4 regions of the Paenibacillus cucumis (ex Kampfer et al. 2016) genome follow, and region 3 is predicted to be linked to each of the others. Evidence: riboswitches for the same ligand, from Rfam matches in the RefSeq annotation. Region 3 holds a riboswitch; each other region holds the start of a gene.
The links. A riboswitch is a leader RNA that binds a small molecule or an ion and turns the genes downstream of it on or off. The one in region 3 is predicted to bind cyclic di-AMP.
Positions count from the first base shown of each region.

Region 1: another riboswitch for cyclic di-AMP. It lies ahead of H7T88_RS01460 (C40 family peptidase); the one in region 3 lies ahead of H7T88_RS20460 (C40 family peptidase).
Region 2: another riboswitch for cyclic di-AMP. It lies ahead of H7T88_RS13100 (resuscitation-promoting factor); the one in region 3 lies ahead of H7T88_RS20460 (C40 family peptidase).
Region 4: another riboswitch for cyclic di-AMP. It lies ahead of H7T88_RS16815 (3D domain-containing protein); the one in region 3 lies ahead of H7T88_RS20460 (C40 family peptidase).

Region 1 covers NZ_JACLIC010000002.1:333,881-338,020, forward strand. Annotated here, with positions in the region: gene H7T88_RS01450 (hypothetical protein) at 1-98, shown strand, start outside; gene H7T88_RS01455 (carboxymuconolactone decarboxylase family protein) at 281-610, shown strand; gene H7T88_RS01460 (C40 family peptidase) at 749-1,213, opposite strand; cyclic di-AMP (ydaO/yuaA leader) riboswitch at 1,219-1,350, opposite strand; gene pelA (pectate lyase) at 1,727-2,680, shown strand; tRNA gene H7T88_RS01470 (tRNA-Leu) at 2,882-2,966, shown strand; gene xynC (glucuronoarabinoxylan endo-1,4-beta-xylanase XynC) at 3,159-4,140, opposite strand, start outside.
Region 2 covers NZ_JACLIC010000022.1:12,446-16,585, reverse strand. Annotated here, with positions in the region: gene rsmA (16S rRNA (adenine(1518)-N(6)/adenine(1519)-N(6))-dimethyltransferase RsmA) at 1-494, opposite strand, end outside; gene rnmV (ribonuclease M5) at 499-1,044, opposite strand; gene H7T88_RS13100 (resuscitation-promoting factor) at 1,200-2,384, opposite strand; cyclic di-AMP (ydaO/yuaA leader) riboswitch at 2,654-2,907, opposite strand; gene H7T88_RS13095 (TatD family hydrolase) at 3,149-3,916, opposite strand.
Region 3 covers NZ_JACLIC010000035.1:17,856-21,995, forward strand. Annotated here, with positions in the region: gene H7T88_RS20450 (c-type cytochrome) at 1-52, opposite strand, end outside; gene H7T88_RS20455 (GNAT family N-acetyltransferase) at 202-699, opposite strand; gene H7T88_RS20460 (C40 family peptidase) at 1,062-1,532, opposite strand; cyclic di-AMP (ydaO/yuaA leader) riboswitch at 1,536-1,673, opposite strand; gene H7T88_RS20465 (hypothetical protein) at 1,967-2,821, opposite strand; gene H7T88_RS20470 (M1 family metallopeptidase) at 2,832-4,140, opposite strand, start outside.
Region 4 covers NZ_JACLIC010000025.1:121,321-125,460, reverse strand. Annotated here, with positions in the region: gene lpdD (prenylated flavin chaperone LpdD) at 1-190, opposite strand, end outside; gene H7T88_RS16820 (polysaccharide deacetylase family protein) at 345-1,163, shown strand; gene H7T88_RS16815 (3D domain-containing protein) at 1,295-1,966, opposite strand; cyclic di-AMP (ydaO/yuaA leader) riboswitch at 1,969-2,165, opposite strand; gene H7T88_RS16810 (amino acid ABC transporter ATP-binding protein) at 2,351-3,073, opposite strand; gene H7T88_RS16805 (ABC transporter substrate-binding protein/permease) at 3,060-4,140, opposite strand, start outside.

The sequences.
Region 1 (4,140 bases), on a different contig from region 3:
TACTTATTCGCAGGCAAAATCGCCGTGTTGTGAAGCTGGATCGGTCTTACCGTTATCAGCTGTTCAGTGAGCCTCGTCAAAGTGTTTTAAGTGAATAAATGACATGAGTGCTTAGCTTAACGGATTCACGTTACCGGAAAGCTCCTTCAAAGAGAATGTCTGCTACACCAAATGTTTGGAATTACCATCAGGATCAGGCATATTTGCGACGCACGCGAGAGAAGATAGGTACAGTGGAACAATTCGCTGTATTTACAGCCGAAAGGGTGTGTTGCAAGTCATGACATTGATGAATGATAAAGTTCATGCGTATAAGGATCAGATTGGCGCATTAAGCGACGTTCTCCCGGATGTGGTGAAATCATATCATGAGTTTACGGGAGAGTGCTTCCAGCCGGGTGTGCTTGACGCCAAAACCAAGCAGTTAATTGCGCTAGGTATCGGTTTGTTTGCTAATAACGAAGTGTGCACGTTCTATCATGTGGAGGAAGCCCGGTCCAAGGGAGCGACCGATCAGGAGATCATGGAGACGGTAGCTGTTGCTGGTGCAGTGGGCGGCGGACATGCTCTGTCACAGGGAGCAATGAGGGTGCAGAAGGCGCTCCATTAGTGAATGAAGTAAAACAAAAATTAACAAGGTCATACACCTCTTTAATAGAGGCGTATGACCTTGTTTTTTTATAGCTCATCTTTACTTTCTTTACTGTAAGGAGGTAGCCAAAGGCTACTCCCCGTTCTTTAAATTCAATTAAAGTTTACCCAACATTTTGTTATACATAAATTGACCTGTCACCCGTCTTGCGGTTACATAACGATCACTGAAATACGGATTGGACAACTTGGTGATGCTGACACCTTTGCTGCTGGAGGCATGTGCGAATTGACCTCCACCGATGTATACTCCTGTATGTGAGATGCCTCTACCTGTTGTGTTGAAGAAGACCAGATCTCCTGTACGAATGCTTGCTTTGGAGACAGGTGTTCCGGCTTTCGCTTGTTGTTGCGACGTGCGAGGGAGCTCAATGCTATATTTGTTGAAAAGATATCTCATAAACCCGGAACAATCGAAGCCAGCCATGGTTGTGCCGCCCCATTTGTACGGGATGCCTGTCATATTGTTAACCATCGTATTAATTGTGCTTGCCTCTGTGCTTGTTGCCCCGGATGTAAATAGTACAGCAGCCCCAAAAATGGAAATAATCAGTTTTTTCAAAATCAATGTTCTCCCTTCGATGCCTACGGAGTTAGCTAAGGGTTCGGTAGAAGGTTCCCTATATTTCCTATGTATAAGAATAATTCACCCAAAATGGTTCCCCCGTTTTCAATCCTGAAACTCGGCAAATGAATAATTAAGTTTTTGTAACTATTTGAAACTATATTGCATAAATGCGTAATTGTCAAACCTGTTTAAAGGTGTTCATTTAGCCTCAATGTTAGCGGAATTATCGATTTTAGTTATCATTTTGTTGAAATTAGGGAGTTAAAGATTACAAAAAAGTCATTTGTGTTTCATATGAGAGAACTTGGATAATAAACAAGATTGTTATGAGCTAAAAAGGAAACCATTCTGTTTAACAAATTTTTTTGGTTTGTTGCATATATTGACAAAAATATATTTATTGCATATTATAACCATATTAAATACATAATTTGTATTTAAATTGTTTTCATTGGAATATATGTGATAAAGGTAATCAAATTTGTGAATGGGGGAGAGTGTTGTCGAGTGAAAGCAAAAAAATTAGTAACATTTGTACTGGCGTGTTCTATGGTATTCTCCGTAGCGGGAATGGCTATCCTTCCTGTACCGACCGTATCGGCAGCTGATGCTTCCGGTACAACGGCGAGTATGTCCGATATCTTAAAGAATCAGCGCCCTGATGGAGGCTGGAGAAAAGATTACAGTCAGACGTCAGGTGAATGGGCCAAATCAACGATCGATAACAAAGCTACATACTCAGAAATCAGAAGGCTAGCAAGTGAATTCAAAAAAACAAATGATCCGCGATACTCTGCTGCAGCGGTCAAGGGCATCAACTTTTTGCTTAATATGCAGTATTCCAATGGCGGTTGGCCTCAAGTCTATCAAAGTTCCGGCTATCATAAACATATTACCTATAATGATGATGCGATGATTAATGTGATGTACATGCTTGATGAAGTCGCAGGACGTAAGGGGAACTTCTCCTTTATCGACAGTTCTCTTGCAAATCGCAGTAAAAATGCAGTTTCCAAAGGAGTCGATGCTATCCTGAATACCCAGGTGGTATCCGGTGGGAAGTTAACGGCCTGGGGACAACAGCATGATTCCAGTTCACTTAGACCTGCGGGAGCCAGAATCTATGAAGTGCCTTCATTAACGGCAGGTGAAAGCGTGAACATTGTGAAGTTTCTGAAAACGAGACCGGCTAATTCAAGAATCACTGCATCTATCAAAGGTGCCGAAGCCTGGTTTAATAAAGTGAAAATTACAGGATATCGGTATGAGAGAGCGAATGGGGATAGCCGAATTATTGCTGATTCCAGTGCATCACCGATTTGGGCACGTTTCTATGAACTCGGTACGGACAAACCGATCTTTGTGGGACGTGATGGCGTTGTGAAATATAAGCTGAGCGATATAGAAAAGGAAAGAAGAGGCGGTTATGCATGGTACGGCAACTGGCCGTCCAAGCTATAGAAAATTGTTTATTTAACCAATTTTCTAATAAGTCCACTACTTACGGATATATAAGCTTAATCTGAAGCAGGCCTGATAAGTGCGAATCGGATACATATCTGTTTCGCACTTATTTGGTGATGAATAGATGTGTTGACATGTTAAACTACGCGTGGTATATTAATTCTTGTCGCCGATATTAGTTGGAAAGATACAATATATGCGGTCGTGGCGGAATTGGCAGACGCGCACGGTTCAGGTCCGTGTGGGCTAACCCCCCGTGGAGGTTCGAGTCCTCTCGACCGCATTAGATAGAAAAAGACCTCTTAGCAATAGCCTAAGAGGTCTTTTTCTATCTAATGATATAAAGAACAATCAACAGTCTTTAATTACAGTATTGTCTCAAAATAGACGAGTAGAGCAACTTAGGTCTATTCCACATGGGAGCTTGGCTACTTTTTGCCCAGCTAAAAAAGAAAAAGGTTTAGAATCAGATAACTTATGATGCTGCTGTCACCGTAATGTTATCAATGTTGGGTCCCTCTGTACCTGTTGTTACGATTCGGAGTGTATTCGTACCTGAATTCATAGGTACTTGAATTGTTTTTTCACCCCAAGTAGACCAGCTTCCTGTTTGAGTAAAGGGCTCATTACTGAGTACTTTTGTGCCATTAACATAAATATCTAGAGTCCGCGTACCACTTTCCAAAGCGTAACGAAACTTTACATTTTTGGTGCCTGTGATTGTGTTATTGATATCATTCCATTGGATTGCGGAGCCTGTATAAGCGTTGAAGTTAACATATCCAGAACCGGTGAAGCCCGGATAAGCTGTTTCAATGACTGCATCCGTAAGTGTTGTTCCTGTTTCGGCCTCATATGTGGTGCCCGTGCCTACATTGCCGCCACCGTTGCCGCCAGTAATATTAGCAACAAATGTTGTTACACTCTGTGCTGGGAGTTGAGCTGTGAATGCGCCATTGGAAACGTTAATTGGTGCAAGACTTGCCAGATTACGACTGCTGTCTGTTACATACGAAGATACAGTGGATGCATTGCCATTTTGCAACACAAAGCGTTGACTTTTTGCCGAAGTGCTACGGTTAATGGCTACGATGACGACCTTGTTATCACCTTTGTAAGCGGACACGTAAGTATTTGTATCCGGATTTTTGGAAGCATCTACTCTGACATAGCCTGGGCGAACAAATTTGGAGAAATGGGCCATATTGTATCCGCGCTTACTGATTGTACCGTCTTCCTTCATTGGTCCATATTGCCTGCGGATATACCACCATACATAGGCTTGGAAGTCGCCTTCAACCATGGCATTATGCATGTGGTAGGAGACGTCTAAGGCTTCCGGCCAGCGGTCAGCGGAATTGTTGTCACTGTTTGGATAGTACACTTCGGTCATCCAAAGCTCTTTGCCAGCTCCTTTCTGTTTGAAAAGAGGATAAGCAAAATTGTTGACCTGTGTT
Region 2 (4,140 bases), on a different contig from region 3:
TCGGCTACTTCTTTCTGAATCATGACCACAATGCTATCCACTGGCAACTTTTCTTCCAAAAGCTTCATCATGATTGGGGTCGTTACATAATAGGGCAAGTTCGCTACTACACTTACCTTATCAACGGAGGCAAAGTCCGTAGCAAACAGTTCTGCCAGGTCCAGCTTGAGTACATCTCCATGATGAACACGTACGTTAGGGTAGGGTTCCATCACTTCTCCAAGAATCGGTAACAGGCGCTGGTCAATCTCAACAGCTGTAACAGGGCCAGCTATACGCGCAAGGCGCTCTGTAAGTGCTCCAATACCCGGACCAATCTCCAGCGCTCCCTTGGACTCGTCCAAATCAGCTGCGCCTACGATTTTGTTCAATATATTTTGATCGATCAAGAAATTCTGACCCAGACTTTTCTTGAAGGAGAATCCATGCCTTTGAATAATTTCTTTGGTACGTTTGGGTGTTGCTATTTCAATGGTTTGCTCCATATCCTTCATATGCTCACATTCCTTCACGTTCAATTTGCGCTAATGCAGTGGAGAACTCTTCTCTTGTAATCTGAAATACACTCAGCCGTTTATGGAACTGCTTGCCGTTACAATACCCGATACCAAGCAGATTGCCCATCTCCATACGGCGTGCGGCTGCTTGCGGGTGTATGATCAATCCTGCTTCAATGAGGTCCTCCCAATCGATTAGACTAGGTGCACCCTCATAGGATGTGTGTACGCGAGCAAGTGCATGACGAATCGCTTCCGGTGAAGCATTCTCTACCCCGATATCTCCTTTGCGCGTTGCATCCGCTTCTGGAATAAAAGCATGCTTGCAGCCAGGGACCTTATTGGCGATAATTTTGCGGATACGCTCTCCCGCATGATCCGGATCCGTCAGGATAATGACGCCACGTCTCTCTTGAGCAAGTGCAATTCGCTTCAGAATACGCTGATTAATGGCAGAGCCTCCGGTTTCAATCGTATCCGCTTCGACCGCCCGACGAATCGCTACCGTGTCGTCACGACCCTCCACAACAATCACTTCTTTTATCATGTTCCTTTTCTTCCTTTCTAACGCAAAAAGAAGAGGAATATCCTCTTCTCTGCCAAACGGCGGAGGAGACTGAATTCAGACCCCTCCGCCGCATATTCCGCATGAATCATTCATGCAACTATTTTATAGCATTCCCATTTCAAAGTAAAACGATTTTAGTTCGCTTCCGGCTTAACTGGACCAATCACATAGACCGTTTTGCCTTTTTTACGTCCGAAATTCAGGGCGTGCTTCACACTGTCGTAATAAACGTCAATTTTGTTGCCTTTAATAGCGCCGCCTGTATCTTCCGCACGACGGAAGCCGAGGCCCTCAATGTATACCCACCAGCCGATTGGAATGACCTTGGGATCAACTGCAATGGTGCGCCCCTCCGTTACACGAGTACCGGAAGCTGTTTTTGTACCAATACCCGGCTCTTCAGAAGAGTAGGCTGTCATCGATACATTTTTCAAAACTTTAGAGTATTTAAAAGAATTCCCGGAGACCGTAATCACCTTGCTGCCCGAGGCAGATGTTTTCTTCGAGTTCGTTGTTACAGCTTTTTTGGTCGTCGAAGTTTTGGCCGATACCAATTGAACCTCAGGTTCCTTCACAACCGGTTTAGCCTTTGTACCTACCGCAATCACTTTATCTACACGATTGGTGGCGACCGTTTTACCTACCACTTTTTTGGAGACAAGTTCTCCATCTTGAAATACCTTTTCGATATGTTGCACAATTGTGCCTTCCTTGCCTTTCACTACAACACGGTTATCCCCTTGGAACAAACTTGGGTCTGCCGTTTTCACAACCTTGTAAGCAATCGGTTGTTTCACATCCACTGTATGCTTTGTTACACGCACTACACGAATCTTCATATCCGCTTTAATTGCGGTTCCGAGCGCTGGATACACTTTATCATGATCTTCAACTTGAATACCTGATTGCTGAATTACACCCTGTACCGATGAATCGGTTGTATAAAGAGTCTTGGTGTCTCCGTCTGCCGTGATTTTAACTGGAACGGCCCGCTCAATAACGATTCGGTCTCCGTCGGTAATCGCCCCATTCATGGGCATGGATACCTTGTCGTGAGGGCTGACTGTGATTGACTGCTCCTCCAGCATTTCCTGAAGCATTCCTGTACGAGTCTCTACCACTTGAGCTTTGCCGTCAATAACCAGTGAAACCTGCTTCCCGGCCTGACCGTAAACGACTAACAAGATCATGATTGCAAGCGCAATTGAGAATATCGCGATCAATGCCATTTGACGCAAGTTCTCATGCTTCCACCGCAACGCGAAAGACTTACTGGATGATCGTGACTCATGGGTCTCTTCTGGTTGGAATATGCCCACTTCTCCGTCCTCCTTCATAGCCTCGCCGTCTAAAGTAATGCATGATGTCTTTGACGCGACTATAACAATTTTTCTACAGAACACAGATCAGAGATAATGACCGGTTCTGCACCATGAACCCCTCTTCGCAACATGATGTCATCCTCCTGAATACATACCGTATGATGACAATATTTCTTTTATTCAAAACAAAAAAAGCCAAAGAAAGAGTGTAAGAGACCCTTTCGTGGCTTCCGAATGATTTTGAATATCGGAAATTCATGCACGAGGTTGCCTCTCTTTTTCCGCTTGCGAGGTTAGCTGTCGGGTTCGGGCGAAAGAGAGCCGCCCTATCTTAGGTCACCCGCTCATGGCGGACGCCCTTGAATTCACCCCGAGACCCAAAGAAGAAATCAAATACGGCTTCGCAGAACATTCCGCTGCTTTTGGGTCAGCGAACGATGCGCACCGGCTAGAATCACCGATGTTTAAGCCCTATTGGTTCCCCCGCTCTCCGTTAACGGAGACTCAGCGAGATTGATTCATGAAAGTAATGTTGTCTCATCGGAAAGTGTCCCTTTGTTCATCCCCCGAACATCTGTCCAATTTTCCGCGCAACAATTCACTGAAAAGATGATATCCTGTTTTGATGCATGTTGTAAAGCACGGATCAAGTACGTTTTTCTAAATATTTGGTTAAAATATTGTAATATTCTGCAATTATTCGAGACAAAGAGCAAATTACCTCTCTGTATCTCCCTTTTTCACCCGATTTACTCGTTTTCTTATCGAATCCCAAATCGTTCCATGGCATTTTTGGTGGTAATTGCAGCAATTTCCTCTACCGAAATGCCTTTAATTTCCGCAGCTGCTTCAGCAACCAGACGTACATGCGCTGTCTCATTTCGTTTTCCACGATAAGGATGCGGTGTGAGATACGGGGAGTCCGTTTCTAAGAAAAATCGATCCATCGGAACCTTGGCGAGCACCTCTTTCGGTTGCTTGGCATTTTTGAAAGTGACCGGTCCTCCGAAGGACAGATGGAACCCTAAATCCAGACACATTTTCGCCGTTTCCCAGCTACCGGAGAAAGAATGCATCACACCTCCAACCTCACCAGCCTTCTCCTCACGTAAAATACGCACAATGTCCTCATGAGCATCCCGATTATGGATGACGATAGGCATACTCAATTCACGTGCCAATGCAATTTGTTGTCGTAATACGCGGTGCTGTACCTCCTTAGGGGAAGTGTCCCAATGATAGTCTAGACCGATTTCTCCAATTGCTACCACTTTCTCATGTTTGCACAATGATGCAATCCATTCGAGATCTCCCTCTTGCATCGTAATGGCATCCACCGGGTGCCAGCCTACAGCTGCGTGGATAAAATCATACGTTTCGGCCAGTTTGATCGTTGTTGGAATCGTCTCCCGGTTAAAGCCGATATTAATCATGCGAGTAACTCCGGCCTGAACGGCCCGTTTAATCATGTCCTCTCGGTCTTCGTCGAATTGTGGTGCATCCAGATGAGTATGTGTGTCGAATAACATGCTTTCTCGTTCTCCCTTCATGTCGAAAGTCAAATGCCGATGATTTTTTCATGGGAACTCCCTTATTCTTGTACAGGAATTCTTGCGTTTGAATTTCAAATTTATTTTTTTGCATCATTAAATGATTGGGACAAGCATCAATTTCAGTATTTTCAGTTTTAGCACTCAAGCTACTATATATAGAAGGAAAATAAAAAGTCAAATCAACATCTTGCAAGAAAAGG
Region 3 (4,140 bases):
TAGCTAAAGCACATGCTGCAAAAAATACCCCGCTCATGATCCATTTGTGCATCCCTTATGTCCCCTCCAGAATGAAAGATCATCTAACTCAAACTAATCCCTATCATTATAACGGAAGCCGTCGTTACATCATAGCATTTTGTGGTAATTTTTTGAACTAATCACAAAAGAGAGACAAATTGAAACCATTTAATCGTGAGTTTACTCTCTTGGGCCTTCATAAACCATGCAATGGAAAGGCTTTAAACCACTAGGAGTTTGGCGTTCATATGTATCCTGGATGACAAATCCGCTCTTTAGATATACTTGAATGGCACGGTTATTCCAAGTGAGCACTTCAAGATCAATCTCATTGGATGGATTGCGGCGGATGGCCTCTTGTACGATCGCAGTAACGAAAGCTTTACCAAGACCTTGACCACACAGATCGGGGCGCATACCGAGACCGATTCGTGTGACATGCTGGAGCGGAAAATATTGTGCAAACCCATAAACCTGGTCATGTTGATCCAGGATAATCGCATATTGTTGTTGTCTGAGCTGTGCATCACCGAACTCGACTTCGAGTGCTTTCATCTGTTCCCAAGGAAGCCAGCTATAGATATTGTAAGGTGGGGCGTATTTCCAGCCACATATAAGTTCAGCATGTTCTTCTTGCATCGGTACAACATGAAGTATCAAAGAGGCTTCATTCTTCATATAACAGTGCATGCTCCTTTCTCCAATATCCGTGTCATTGTTCACTCTACAAAAGAGCTGTGTATTAGGCAAGTCTTCATATGATCAGATAAAAATTGAAACAAAAGTCGTGATCATTCCGTTTATATTATAACAGGCTGGGTAAAAACATGATAAGGGCACGGACAAACGAAAGTAGGCGAACGTGTTAGTTCACATACACACCATGACTTGCAACATCGGGAACTACACAGAGTCAGAAAGCATAAAAAAACCGCCGGATACATTCCTGCGGAGAATGTACCGGGCGGTTCTGTTTATACTTCGTATTTCGTTACAGTAGAGTTACATGGTTCCAACATCATGTTGATTACAGCTTGTACCTAGTCAAGGGCCAGTGACTCATAATCGTCCGTGCTCATGATCCGTTTAGCGCCAACGTAGCGGTTAGCCCAGTAGTTCTCACTCAAAGAGCTGATCGTTACACCTTTGGAAGAAGAAGAATGTGCAAACTTGCCACTTCCTACAAAAATGCCTACGTGTGATATACCTTTACCTGTTGTGTTGAAGAACACCAGATCTCCAGGTCTCATCTCCATGCGAGATACGGAATCACCCATGTCGTATTGGGAGCTAGATTGACGAGCCAAATCAATACCTAATTTGTCGAATACATACCGTGTGAATCCGGAGCAGTCAAAACCGTCAAGCGTTGTTCCTCCGCTTTTGTATGTAGTTCCCATTGCTGAATCAATTACTTTATCCATCTTAGAATCTGCAAATGCGCTGCCTGCTCCAAGTGATAATGCAAATGTGAGGCTAAGTACTGCTGCGGTCAGTTTCTTCTTAAACAAGTGATATACCCCTTCCAACGCCTGCGAGGTTAGCTTAAGGATTCGGTTGAAGGTCCCCTATGATCCCTCTGTTTCAAGATCAATTCACCCATAACTGGTTCCCCCGCTTCCCAGGTGCCAGGAATTTGGCTATGCTAGTTATGCACCTGAAAAATGAAAAGAAAATTTAATTTTAAGGATTTAATTTAAAGTTGTTACAAATAAGGATTTAAAGATTACAAAGTTGTTACTAAAAACTCACTGCGCTTATTGTACCAGAGGCTTAGTACTTTGGCAACGTTTAGCAGTAAAATTAACAAAAAAAACCTCGACCTTTGACGGGGAAAGGTCGAGGTTTGCGTATTTATACGTAATAACCAATGAAATGTTTAACATGAGATGGTAACATTTCTTTATTTTTGAAAGCGATCTCAGATGGCGTGTAACATTTTAGTTCAACGTATATGATTTTCATGTCTGGTAGATGTGGACTGCCATAAACGGAAATGACTACATACTTTCCACATACTGAGTAGGCTTCGGGCAAGCGGATAGGATTGTTGCAGGATTAATCCGGATAGTCCTGTCAAGAACCAGGAAGCGGAAGTGAATGCACCAAAGACCACTAAATGCACAACTCCCAGCACCAGCGCAATGCCGATGACAGCAAAGATGCGGCGCACAGCAATCCACAGTCCCTTGAGCGTCCCGTGGATTCGCCCTTCTGCATCCGGGTCAGAAATACCAAACTGCATGTAGAGCACTGCATGATGTACAATCCAGCCATAAATAATCCAGCCTGCTACATATGGAATGCCGGGAAGTAATAAATGAAGAGAATGAAAACTGTCCATTATTGTAGAAAACAATTTGGGCAGAAGCCAGTATGCAGGCAAGAACATGAGAAAGGTACGTATCGTGTGTAGCAATATCATGGGTTTCCATAACGTTTTGATGCCCCGAATAAAAGGAATGCGTTCTTCAGTAGATTGATAATGTTGCAGGGAGTAGAGTAACCCGGCCTGAATAAGTGGACTGATCAGCAGGCGAAGCAATAACATGCCGCCCAAAATCCACAGATAACGCTGGACCTCCGGACCGGACAGGCTGAGCTGGCTTTCCATTTTGAATAAAAGTGTGCTTAGCTCGCCGACATCATCCGTTGGATAACGTAGTAATAGAGGAACGACAGCCGATTGAACCAACCGGTAGATGAAATAACCCCAAGTTAATTGATAGATAAACAAGAGTGCGGCAATAAACATATGCTGACGGACAAGAAACCAGCCTTCACGAATTTTTGCTTTCACTGTCTCCACCTCACCATGACAGACCTCCGAATATGGCTTCAATTAGTTTCGTAGCACTCATGTTCCAGCGGGATTTGACTTGCTCGTCCAGTCCGGTTCTCAGGAAATTGTTCATATGGCGATTTTCGAGCACGATGTCATACAAAGGGTCAGTCATGGCCCAGGTGACAGGAGATGTATATGTCAGTTTATAGGTGACGCGCTCCTCGCGGCCATCCCAGTGTTTGGTTACGGTATGGCCGTCCTCAAACGCAATTCGAACAGGAACCTTGGGAAAGTCACTGCCTTTTTTGATAATGGTGACAGAGGACTCGTACATTTTTTTGCCGTCCTTCTCTATAGAAGAAACGTTGATCTTCTCTACAGCAAAATCGGCCATGCCGTTCCGGTAGACATATTGGTCAAAGTAATCCGCCCAGGAGGTGCGGGTGACTTGCTCAACCACCTTTTGAAAATCACCCGTTGCGGGATGTTTAAAACGATATTTTTTTACATACGTCGAAAGGATTCGTTCCATGGTCTTCGCTCCGACTTGCTGTTCAATGCCGAGTAGCACCAGTTTGCCCCTTGTGTACACGTTGGAAGCATATTGATTCTGTGAGTCAAACTTCCACGAGGGCTGTGTTAGAGGAGCCGGAGATGTGATCAGACCTGATTGTACCGGTAGATTCGGAATCAATCCGTATTCCTGTTCCATCAGTTTATCTTCTGCATAGGAGGTGAACCCTTCATCCAGCCAGGCCTCCTCAAACTCATTGCTCGCAACCATGCCGTAGAAGTATTGATGTCCAATTTCATGAACAACGGTGCGTTCCAGATCGTAACCCGGTGTTGTGTCATCGGCCCCAAAGGCTGTAATGAGAGTTGGGTACTCCATGCCTCCGGCCCCGTTTGCAGCTTTTGGCGGAACCACGATAGATAAGGTGGCATAAGGATAGGGACCAAACCACTTGCTGTAATTCGTTAATGCGGCTTTGGCAGCAAAGAGATACCGCTCCTTCAGATCCTGATGTGCCGGATCAAGGTAGAGTTTAATGCGTACACCGGGCACGTTGGGGGCAGAGAAGGGTTCCTCTGCATACACAAAATCAGGTGAGGCTGCCCAAGCGAAATCATGCACATCATCGGCATAAAATTGATACACTTTCTCACCATTCTTCAAGGCTGCCTGCTGCGTGGGGAATCCGGTTGCTGCCACCTTGTATGTTTCGGGTACTCGGATACGCACACTGTAGATACCGAAGTCAGCATAGAACTCGGAGTTCCCGTGATACTGATGCAGGTTCCAGCCTTCTATGGTACGGCCCCGTCTTCCAACA
Region 4 (4,140 bases), on a different contig from region 3:
CTAGCCGCTCACATAACTCTTGTTCCTTGTGTCCCGGGATATGTACCGTTGTTCCACTAACCCGATCATGGTCAACATAGAATGTAGCTACAGCCCCGATATGAGCTTTACCACCCGTAACCAGAAATACCTTGTCCTGTCCTGCCTCAAAAACCTCTAAACGAATGGATTTCAAATCATATGTACTCATCGTCTCTCCACCTATCCTTCTCTATATGTTATATATGGTGGAATTATGGCTTTCATGACCTGATGATGCAATGAAACTTCTCACACACGCATAAAAGAAACAGGCAACGGGCATACCATAGAGAACGCAATTTTGGAAAAAGGAGGCCGTTAACATGCGAATACGCCTCGTCATGCTCGCACTCGTTACTATTATATGCTCTGGGGTTTATACAGCTCCTTTAGCCCCTGCGCCTGTGTCTGCTGCTTCATCTGAGGAACCTTCTTCAACCCTCAGTGATACACCGGCGTCTGGGTCAGATGTTAAAGAAGAACAGTTGACTCTAGGTCAACTTCGTCAAAAATACGCGGATACGTTCAAAACCAATGGCCCTTCCACCAAACAAGTTGCGCTGACTTTTGATGATGTACCTGATCCAAGATTTACACCGCAGGTACTTGATGTATTAAAAAAATATAAGGTTCGTGCTACTTTTTTTGTTGTTGGCAGCCGTGCGGAGAAACACCCGGACTTGGTGAAACGGATGGTGAAAGAAGGACATATCGTTGGCAATCACAGCTACAATCATCCTGAATTCAGCAAATTATCAATGACTGCCTTTCGCAAACAAATACTACATACCGGCGATATCATTCACCGCCTGACGGGGTATACGCCCAAAATGATTCGTCCTCCGTATGGGGACATTAACGAAGAACAGTTGAGATGGGCTGCAAAACAGCATTACAGCATCGTGAATTGGAATGTGGATTCTCTCGATTGGAAGGGACTAGACAAGGAAAAGGTAAAACATAATATTCTCACCGCGGTGAAACCTGGTTCCATCGTATTACAACATGCTGGCGGCGGTACAGGTTCGAACCTGAAAGGTACAGTAGAGGCTTTGCCTGAGGTTATTGAGGAATTGCGAAACCGAGGATATGAATTAGTTACATTGGACGAGATGCTTAAACTGCCAAAAGAGAAACAATAATTGAAAGAACAGGGTGTCCCTCTACGTCGTCATGAATTATGCCTATCATGATTACGCAAGAAAGAACACCCTGTTTATTAATGCTCAATTCAACTTATGACCTCACATCCATAAATGAGAGGGTTTAAGCCTTATTTTAAAATGTACAACTCAATATCCTGAAAACCAAACGAACTAACGAACTGTTTGCTTCCAGGGATAAAGATGTCAATACGATTTCCCTTGATCGCGCTACCTGCATCCAAAGCCGTTGCTACGAAAGCCTGTTTCGGCAATCCAGGGTGTGTATGCCCTGTCACTAATACCTTGGTTCCAAAAGGGATAACCTTGGGATCCACTGCGATTGTGCCGAGTTCGAGCGGGTTGCCAAAATAATCAACGGGGCCCCATCCACCATTCTCGGAAGCATCTGCGGAATACGCTGTTGCTTTAACACTAAGCGTTTTGCTATAGTCGAATGTTTTCCCCCAAGCCTGTACCACTTTATTATCTGTATTCACGTCCAGGCTTGCAGCAGTCACCGTTTTTTCCTGCGACTTCGCTTGAACTGGTGCCGCTTCTACTTTGTTTTCGTTACCTGGGATTGTAATTTTCAAACCACCATAGATGTTATAAGGTGAGATGTCTTTATTCGTTTTAATTAATGTGTTCATATCAACGCCGTATTGCTTGGATAAGGTGAAGAAGGTATCCCCTTCTTTGGCCACATGAACGGAATCCGCGTGAGCCGGAACGGCTTGAATGAATAGAATGGATGTCAGTAGTGCGATGGCTGTTTTGGCTAAACGTTTCTTGTTATGCATGGTCTTCCTCCCTCATGATGCCTGCGAAGTTAGTTGTCGGATTCGGATGGAGGAACCCACCCTATAGGCTGTACGTGACATGCTGAAGCATTATGTATTCCTAATTCACCCCAAGCAGCATATTTCTCAAATCATTAACTATGTCTGCATTGTTACGTCCCCCGCACTTCCGCTTCGGAAGTTTCGGCAGTCTTGAATATATCACAAATTTGTAACCTTAAGCTGTAGTAAATGTTTCCATTTGGCGTTTTAATTCATTTTACAGGTAACAGAAAAGTTACTTTTTCAGCTCTACCTTTTCTGCAAACAACAAAAAAGCGTCACCGGATCTTTCGATCCGATAACGCCGTTATTCATTTGATTCTATATACGGAATGGCATGAATTAAAGTACTTTTGCAAGAAAGTCTCGCGTACGCGGATGTTTTGGCGCACCAAACACTTCATCCGGGGTACCTTCCTCAACGATGACGCCGCCGTCCATGAACAGAATGCGGTCTCCCACCTCACGCGCAAAACCCATCTCATGCGTTACAATGACCATCGTCATTCCGCCTTCAGCAAGCCGTTTCATGACTTCCAATACCTCTCCGACCATCTCCGGATCAAGGGCCGATGTTGGCTCGTCAAACAGCATCACATGCGGCTGCATCGCGAGTGCTCTTGCAATGGCAATCCGTTGCTTTTGACCACCGGACAGCTGGTTAGGATATACATCTTTTTTGTCCGCCAAACCGACTGTCTTCAGGAGATCCTCGGCAATTTTGTTAGCCTCATCCGTGGATTGTTTCTTCACCTTGATTGGAGCAATCGTAATATTTTGCTGAACCGTTTTATGAGGGAACAGATTAAAATGCTGGAACACCATGCCCATCTTCTCACGTGTAGCATTAATGTTATGCTTCGGATCGGTTATCGAAACACCTTCGAAATCGATCTGTCCCGATGATGGCTGTTCCAACAGGTTCAGACAACGCAGAAATGTACTTTTACCCGAACCGGAAGGACCAATAACTACAACAACCTCACCTTTGCCGATCGTTACGTCGATGCCTTTCAGGACATCATTTTTACCATATGATTTGTGTAATTGCCTAACGTCTATCACTTGCACCCAACTTCCTTTCCAATCGTCCGAGCAGCTTGGACAGAATAAATGTCATCACAAAGTAAATGGCTGCCGCAATAATGAACGGGTTCAGACCCTGGAATGTGAGATTTTTGACTACACTTGCTTGATACATAATATCCACCATACCGATGACCGAAATAATGGATGATTCTTTAATGATCGTTACGAACTCGTTACCGATGGCTGGCAAAACGGCCTTGAAGGCCTGTGGCAGAATAATGTAACGCATCGCTGCGCCTCTGCCCATACCTAATGAACGGGCTGCTTCCAGTTGACCACGATCAACGCCTTGAATACCGGCACGGAAAATCTCGGCGAGATACGCACCGCTGTTAATGGAAAGCGTCATAATCCCTGCTTGAAGTGCTGAGAAGTTAATGCCAAAAGTTAGCGACACCCCGTAATAGATAATCATAAGTTGTACCAGCATTGGCGTCCCGCGGATCACCTCTACATAAGTTGTACCAATCCAGCGAAGAATCGCCATATTATGAAGACGGAACAGGCAAATAATCAGACCGATGATGACCCCGAATATTACGCCTAGCGCCGACAACAGGAGCGTGTAACCGATACCTGTTGCATATAAGCCTTTGTATTCCCAGAACAATTGAAAAATGTTTTGAGATTTATTGACTTTGTCAGCCATCAGGAGACTTGCTTCTGTAACCATCTGGTTGATCTTATCTTCGCTTTTCAAGCGGTCCAAGGTTTTGTTTACAGAGGCTAATAACTCCGTATTGCCCTTACGAATCCCGACAGCGGCTTCAGCCTGTTCTTCGTCAGGAACTGCTGCCGCAAGACCGATAATGTCATCCAGGTAACCAGCGGCTACGGTATCTTCTACAATAGCTGCGTCAACGCGTTTCGTTTGCAGTTGTAGCACGATGTCGGAGATTTTATCCAGTGAAGTCAGCTTTGCACCAGGAATCTTCTGTCCGATGGTTTCTTGAATGGATCCTTTTTGCACGCCAATCTTGACATTTTCCAGTGATTTCATGTCCGGATATTTGTCTTTGTCGACATTACGAACCATAATCACT